2 regions of the Metabacillus sediminis genome follow, and region 1 is predicted to be linked to the other one. Evidence: riboswitches for the same ligand, from Rfam matches in the RefSeq annotation. Region 1 holds a riboswitch; the other holds the start of a gene.
The links. Region 1 has a riboswitch for lysine ahead of WCV65_RS17660 (amino acid permease). Riboswitches for the same ligand answer to the same signal wherever they lie in the genome.
Positions count from the first base shown of each region.

Region 2: linked by a shared signal. The riboswitch ahead of WCV65_RS14775 (aspartate kinase) and the one ahead of WCV65_RS17660 (amino acid permease) in region 1 are both predicted to bind lysine.

Region 1 covers NZ_CP147407.1:3,375,485-3,379,235, forward strand. Annotated here, with positions in the region: gene tatA (twin-arginine translocase TatA/TatE family subunit) at 241-438, opposite strand; lysine riboswitch at 652-828, shown strand; gene WCV65_RS17660 (amino acid permease) at 948-2,381, shown strand; gene WCV65_RS17665 (cation:dicarboxylase symporter family transporter) at 2,455-3,708, opposite strand.
Region 2 covers NZ_CP147407.1:2,834,392-2,838,142, reverse strand. Annotated here, with positions in the region: gene uvrC (excinuclease ABC subunit UvrC) at 1-1,621, shown strand, start outside; lysine riboswitch at 1,687-1,862, shown strand; gene WCV65_RS14775 (aspartate kinase) at 1,979-3,211, shown strand; gene WCV65_RS14770 (YslB family protein) at 3,250-3,705, opposite strand.

The DNA.
Region 1 (3,751 bases):
TTTCATTATATACGAATAGTTTACTATTTTGCAATTATCAATTTATTCCTGCATAGACTGCATATCCACAACGTTCGCTCCACATAATGGAATTATTTTAACATGCTCCAGTTCTATATTTCCCCTCTATGGGAGGGGGGGTTTCCACCTCTCATCTAAATGAGGGCTCTGCAATAGCCAATCGGCTTAAGAGCATTCAGAGCAAAATAAAACAGCCTGCCTAAGCAAGCTGTAAATTCATCATGGACGTGCCTGTTCTTCTGTCTTTTTAGCCGCTGCCTTATCGTCGTCTTCTTCCATCATACCTCGTGTAGCATTTTTAAATTCACGAAGTGTTCTGCCCGCCGCTTTTCCAAGCTCCGGCAGTTTTTTCGGTCCAAATAACAGCAATGCTACGACTAAAATCAATAAAATTTCTCCAAACCCCAAACTGCCCATCTAAATAACCCCTTTGTGTTACAGTTTGTCACTCTTGCCTAAATTATAGGGGATACCATTAAGAATTCCAAGTTAATTCTAGGAAAAATCTAATTGTTCGCTTAATTCAAGGGATTATAAGGAATTCTTCTTTACCTGTTGACGGTATAAAGAAAATCATTTATTATTTTCAAGAATCGCAATTAAATACGTCAAAATCCTCACTCTATATCTCGGTGAGGTAGAGGTTGCACCAATTATGAGTAATTAGTCAGAAGCCGTTGGGGCTAGTGATGACTGCTGAAAGGAAAAGGTGCCGAAGCAATTTGAACCAACATTCAGATTTGCTGGGCCTGTATTAAATAAGTACAGGACTGCCGCAGTCTTCATCCGCGGAGCGCTATCAGGAGATAGGTTGAGGCGACTATGTATACAAAACGCATGGATTGCTCCATGCGTTTTTATTTTGTACATAATCTCATCTGTCTTCCTCAAGATAAGTAACATAAAGAAATAGGAGGATTTATAATATGGAACAAAAAAAATGGGGCTTCTGGCTTCTTTCCGCATTTGTTATCGGAAATATGGTCGGATCCGGTATATTCATGCTTCCGAGCACGCTTGCTCAAATGGCAAGTCCGATGGGGGCAGCCTCCGCCTGGCTGGTTACAGGTATTGGGGTATTAATGATTGCCTTCGTGTTTGGAAATCTTTCCATGAGAAAACCTGAACTCACCGGCGGACCGCAAAGCTATGCAAAGGCTATGTTCAAATCTGAAAAAAACGGTAAAATAGCTGGGTTTAGTATGGTTTGGGGTTATTGGGTGGCGAACTGGATCAGCAACGTAGCCATCATTACCAGCTTTGCAGGCTATTTATCAACGTTTCTTCCGGTTATGAAGGATCCTGCCGTTCTTTTCACCATCGGATCACAGGATTTTGAAAAAGGCAGACTTCTTACATTTGCTGTATGTACAATTTTGCTGTGGGGCACTCATACCATATTGGTTAATAATTTAAATGCTGCAGGCCGGTTAAATTTTGCCGCAACAGCTTCGAAAGTAATTGGTTTTATGCTATTCATCGGGGCGGCTCTGTTTGCTTTTCAGGGTGCTTCTACGGGGAAATGGTATTTCGATGTACAATCTGCTTCAGGTGAACCGCAGGGACTCTTCAAACAAGTTCAGCTTGCTGCTGTTTCTACACTTTGGGCCTTCGTTGGGATTGAATCCGCTGTGATCCTGTCGGGACGCGCCCGTTCACAGGCAGATGTCAAAAAAGCGACCATCTTCGGATTGTTTGTAGCATTGACCATTTATATGATTACCACCTTGCTGACTATGGGCGTTATTCCAAGAGAAGAACTTATGCAGTCTGATAAACCGTTTGTTGATGTACTGTCTCTTTTCATTGGAGACGGCGGCGGGATTGCGATGGCGGTGCTAGCATTGGTTTCCTTGTTCGGTTCTACTTTAGGATGGATTTTAATGAGTTCGGAAGTAGCCTACCAGGCAGCTAAATCAGGAATTTTCCCTGCCGCGTTTGGTAAAAACAATAAAAAGGGCAGTCCTATTGTTTCCCTTACGATTACAAACATTATGTCCCAGCTGTTTATTTTCTCTGTAATATCCGGAACGATCAGTGAGGCTTATACGTTCCTTACTACCTCTGCAACACTCGCTTACTTAATTCCGTACCTCGTTTCATCTATTTATTATTTGAAGCTGGTCATTAAGGGCGAGACGTTTAATGAAATGAAAGGTTCAAGAGTAAGAGAAGGAATCATTGCTTCCTTGGCCCTTTTGTACAGCGTGTATGTTATCATCTCAGGCACATCGGATTTAAAAACATTTTTCCTGGGAATAGGTTTATTCCTAGTCGGGTTTATCGTTTATCCGCTGCTTAACCGAAATAATAAAAAAGAAGGCGGGAAGCTTGATACAGACACAGAGACTTTGAAATAAACATACAAATTTATGACGTTAAAAATAGAAAAAAAGCCATAAAAAAGAAGCTGGCACAGTGCCAGCTTCTTTTTTACGCTGTCTTTCTTGCTTCCTCCAGCGGTACAGGCTTGAATTCACCTTCCCACTTCGAGATGACAACTGCTGCTAAAGAGTTTCCTACAATGTTTACTACCGTACGTCCCATATCAAGAAGACGGTCAATTCCTGCTATGAAGGCAAGACCTTCAACCGGAATTCCGACAGTTCCCAATGTTGCAAGCAGAACAACGAAGGAAACCCCAGGTACACCCGCTATTCCTTTAGATGTAACCATAAGCACAAGCATAAGAGTCAGCTGCTCTGCGATGGACAAATCAATGCCGTACATTTGGGCAATGAAAATGGCAGCAAGAGCCTGATAGAGTGTTGATCCATCTAGATTAAAGGAATATCCAGTCGGGATGACAAAGGAAGTGATAGCTTTTGGACAGCCGAACCGTTCCATTTTTTCCATAATCCTTGGAAGGACCGTTTCTGAACTGGATGTAGAAAATCCTAGGATCAGTTCATCTTTCAGAAGCTTGATAATATGAAAAATGTTTACTCCAACGATTTTTGCAGTAAGGCCAAGTACGACAAGAACGAAGAAAATCATAGTAGCGTATACTAAAATCATCAGCTTGCCAAGTGGTATTAAAGAATCAAGTCCAAACTTTGAAACGGTAATTCCAATAAGGGCAAATACACCAAATGGTGCGAACTTCATGACTTGATTTGTTACATAAAACATGGTGTCTGCTGCGCCCTGGAAGAATGCGAGAACCGGTTTTCCACGATCTCCAATAGCTGCTACACCTAAACCGAACATAACAGAGAAGAAGATAATTGCGAGCATGTCCCCTTCTACAAATGATTGAAAAATGTTTGAAGGTACAATATTGACGAATGTATCGGCAATCCCGTGACTTTCTACACCTTCAGCCGTATCAACATAGCTTGAAATATCGGTTTTTTCCAATCCATCCTTATCAACTCCCGCACCCGGCTGAAAAATATTAGCCGAAAGCAAACCGATGACAATGGCGATCGTTGTAATGATTTCAAAATAAAGAATTGTTTTCCCGCCAAGTTTTCCAAGTTTTTTGGTGTCACCAACACTCGCGACTCCAACAATAATACTGGAAATGACAATCGGAATAACAATCATCTTAATTAAACGCAGAAAGATATCTCCAATAGGCTGGAGGTAGCTTACGACCGTGGGGTTACCATAAAAAATAGCCCCTACCGCAATACCGAGCCCAAGACCTATCAATATTTGCCATGCTAAACTGATTTTCTTCACATAGAACAACCCCTTTACTGTAATGAATAATCCAAAAAAAGAA
Region 2 (3,751 bases), 540 kb from region 1:
GAAGACGCAGAGGCTGGTTAATGAAATTGAGGACTTTGAATACATCGTAACGTCCTCGAATATAGAAGCGCTGATTCTGGAAATGAATTTAATTAAGAAATACGATCCTAAATATAATGTGATGCTGAAGGATGATAAATCCTTTCCTTTTATTAAAATTACGGGAGAACGGCACCCGCGCCTGATTGTTACGAGGAAAATTAAAAAGGATAAGGGGAAATACTTTGGGCCGTATCCGAATGTGCAGGCAGCAAGGGAAACGAAAAAGCTGCTTGACCGGCTGTATCCGCTCCGGAAATGCAACAGTATGCCTGACCGGGTTTGTCTTTACTATCACATGGGGCAGTGTCTGGCACCATGCGTCTATGATGTTACCGCTGAGACGAACCGGAAAATGGTCGATGACATCAGCCGTTTTCTAAATGGCGGCTACGAAGAAATTAAAACGGATTTAACTGATAAAATGTACAAAGCATCCGAAGCGATGGATTTTGAAAGGGCAAAGGAATACAGAGATCAAATTGTTCACATTGAAGCTACGATGGAGAAGCAAAAGATGTCGATGACCGACTTCGTAGACAGGGATGTATTTGCATATGCGTATGATAAAGGCTGGATGTGTGTTCAGGTATTTTTCGTGCGTCAGGGGAAACTGATTGAACGGGATGTTTCAATGTTTCCTATTTATAATGAACCGGATGAAGAATTTTTAACTTTCCTTGGGCAATTTTATCAGCAGAGCAGTCATTTTCTTCCGAAAGAAATCATGATTCCCGATAGCGCAGATGCAGCTATGGCTGAGCAGCTTTTGAATATTCGTGCTCTGCAGCCTAAGCGTGGAGCGAAGAAGGATTTACTGATGCTTGCCCATAAAAATGCCAAAATTGCTCTTGGGGAAAAGTTCTCTCTTATTGAACGGGATGAAGAGCGGACGATTAAGGCGATTGAAAATTTAGGGGAGAAGCTCGGGATTGCTGTGCCGATCCGGATTGAAGCTTTTGATAACTCCAACATCCAAGGCTCTGATCCTGTTTCTGCGATGATCGTTTTTATCGATGGAAAACCGGCGAAAAAGGAGTACAGGAAATATAAAATCCGCACTGTAACAGGTCCGGATGATTATGAGTCGATGAGAGAGGTAGTAAGGAGAAGGTATACCCGTGCATTAAAGGAAAATCTGCCGCTGCCGGACCTGATCGTAATTGATGGGGGTAAGGGCCAGATTTCTGCAGCTAAGGATGTGCTTGAAAATGAACTGGCGCTGGAAATTCCCGTTGCCGGTCTTGTAAAGGATGACAAGCATCGCACGTCCAATCTCATGCTTGGAGATCCTCTTGAACTGATTCAGCTGGAACGGAATTCACAGGAATTTTACCTGCTTCAGCGAATTCAGGATGAGGTTCACCGATTTGCGATCACCTTTCATCGGCAAGTGCGAGGGAAAAATGCAATCCAATCTATCTTGGATGAGATTCCAGGCATTGGGGAAAAGCGGAGGAAGATGCTGCTTAAGCATTTTGGATCCGTTAAAAAAATGAAGGAAGCTACTGTTGATCAGATCAAGGAAGCGGGAGTACCTTATGCAACCGCAGAGCTAATCTATGAAAAATTAAAAGAATAAGCTTGTGCTTTCCTGAAACCTTTGCTACAATACAAACTAATTTAATACGGTCGTTTAGTTCGTTAAATGACGATAGAGGTGCGAACTTCAATAGTAAGCATAAACAGGAAAATGGTTTCCGTTTACTTATGCTGAAAGGGGAGCGTCGCCGAAGAAGAAAGGGTGCCATTGCTGTTTCTTCTGGTTTTGCATTGAATAAATGCAGGGCTGTCAAGATTAATCTTGGAGAGCTATCTCATTGTATGAATGAAGAATTTTTTCGTTTATGCAAGCAATGAGATGTCTGTCTCATTGCTTTTTATTTTGGCCTCTAACGTTTGAACTTGCGATTTACTTTGACCAAAGGAGCGATAACGCGTGGGACTGATCGTGCAAAAATTCGGCGGAACATCCGTGGGATCTGTAGAAAGAATTTTGAATGTTGCAAACAGGGTGATTCAGGAAAAGGAGAACGGTCATGACATCGTGGTAGTGGTGTCGGCAATGGGAAAAACAACGGATCAGCTCGTTTCACTGGCAGGAGAAATTACGTCGAAACCAAGCAAGAGAGAAATGGATATGCTGCTGACAACCGGCGAGCAGGTCACGATTTCGCTATTAACAATGGCTCTTCAGGAAAGAGGGTATGAAGCGGTTTCCTATACAGGCGGACAGGCGGGCATTTTAACCGAATCCCGTCATGGGAATGCCAGAATTACAAATATTGAGGATGATCGGATCTCAAATGATCTCGCTCACGGGAGAATTGTGGTTGCTGCCGGCTTTCAGGGGAAAGATGAGAACGGAGAAATTACAACACTCGGACGCGGAGGCTCGGATACAACTGCAGTTGCACTGGCTGCCGCTCTTAAAGCAGATAAGTGCGATATCTATACAGACGTAACCGGTGTATACACAACAGATCCGCGCTACATTCAGGGAGCGAGGAAGCTTGCAGGGATTTCCTATGATGAGATGCTTGAGCTTGCTAATCTTGGAGCTGGTGTTCTTCATCCGAGAGCAGTTGAATTTGCAAAAAATTATCAAGTTGCATTAGAAGTGCGTTCCAGTATGCATGATGAACGCGGAACGCTAATCGAGGAGGAAAGTACGTTGGAAGAAAATTTAATTGTTAAAGGGATTGCATTTGAGGATCAGGTTACGAGAGTATCAGTATGCGGTCTTCCGAATGACTTAAGTACGCTTTCTACCATTTTCACTACACTTGCAGAGAATGGCGTGAATGTAGATATCATTATTCAGAGTGTGACAGATAAAGAGAATGCGTCTATTTCTTTCTCCGTTAAAACAAACGATCTTGAAGAAACGATTGACGTGCTTGAAACGCATAAAGGCAAAATAAAATTTAAAAAAATTGAGTCTGAAAAAGGTCTTTCGAAGGTTTCCATTGTTGGCTCTGGAATGGTTTCCAATCCAGGTGTGGCAGCAGGAATGTTCTCTGTTCTGGCAAAAGAAGGCATTCAGGTAAAGATGGTTAGTACTTCTGAAATAAAGGTGTCAACTGTAGTTGAACAGGAGGATATGGTCCGTGCAGTAGAAGCGCTGCATGAAGCATTCGAACTGTCTGGCCAAAAAGCACCCGTAAGATAATGAAAAAACAGGCACCCGAGGGTTTGCCTGTTTTTTGCTTACTCAGTAATCATGTCTTTTTTATCCCATTTTACAGTCAGAATTACTTTTCCGGCCCGGCGTTTCACCTGCTCAAAGCTTTCAGCGGCATGCTTGCCGATTGTTTGCACCTGTTCTGCAATAAATCCGGCTTCCAGCTGAAAGGATGGCTCCTTTTTCGATTGAAAGCGCAGCTGAATGATGTCTGATGATAATTCAAATTCCATTTCACCCTGTTTCTTATGTACGAGAGATAAGGTTCCCCAGCCTGCTTGTGTAAAAAACTGAGGAAGTTCTTCTACAGCTTCCAGCGGGTAATGCCTGGCAAGCTTTCTGCCAGCCCAATAAAGCATGGACTGATACTCCTGTCCGAGGATTTCGGGAAGCAGGATTTCACGAAGCAGCTCATGGCCAAAAGCAGGGACGCTCAAATCCTCAAATGCTCCAGCCTCTACCTGATTACGGATACTTTTCATATTCTTTCCCCTCTTTCTAAGCCCATTATATATCAGAGAGGGGGGG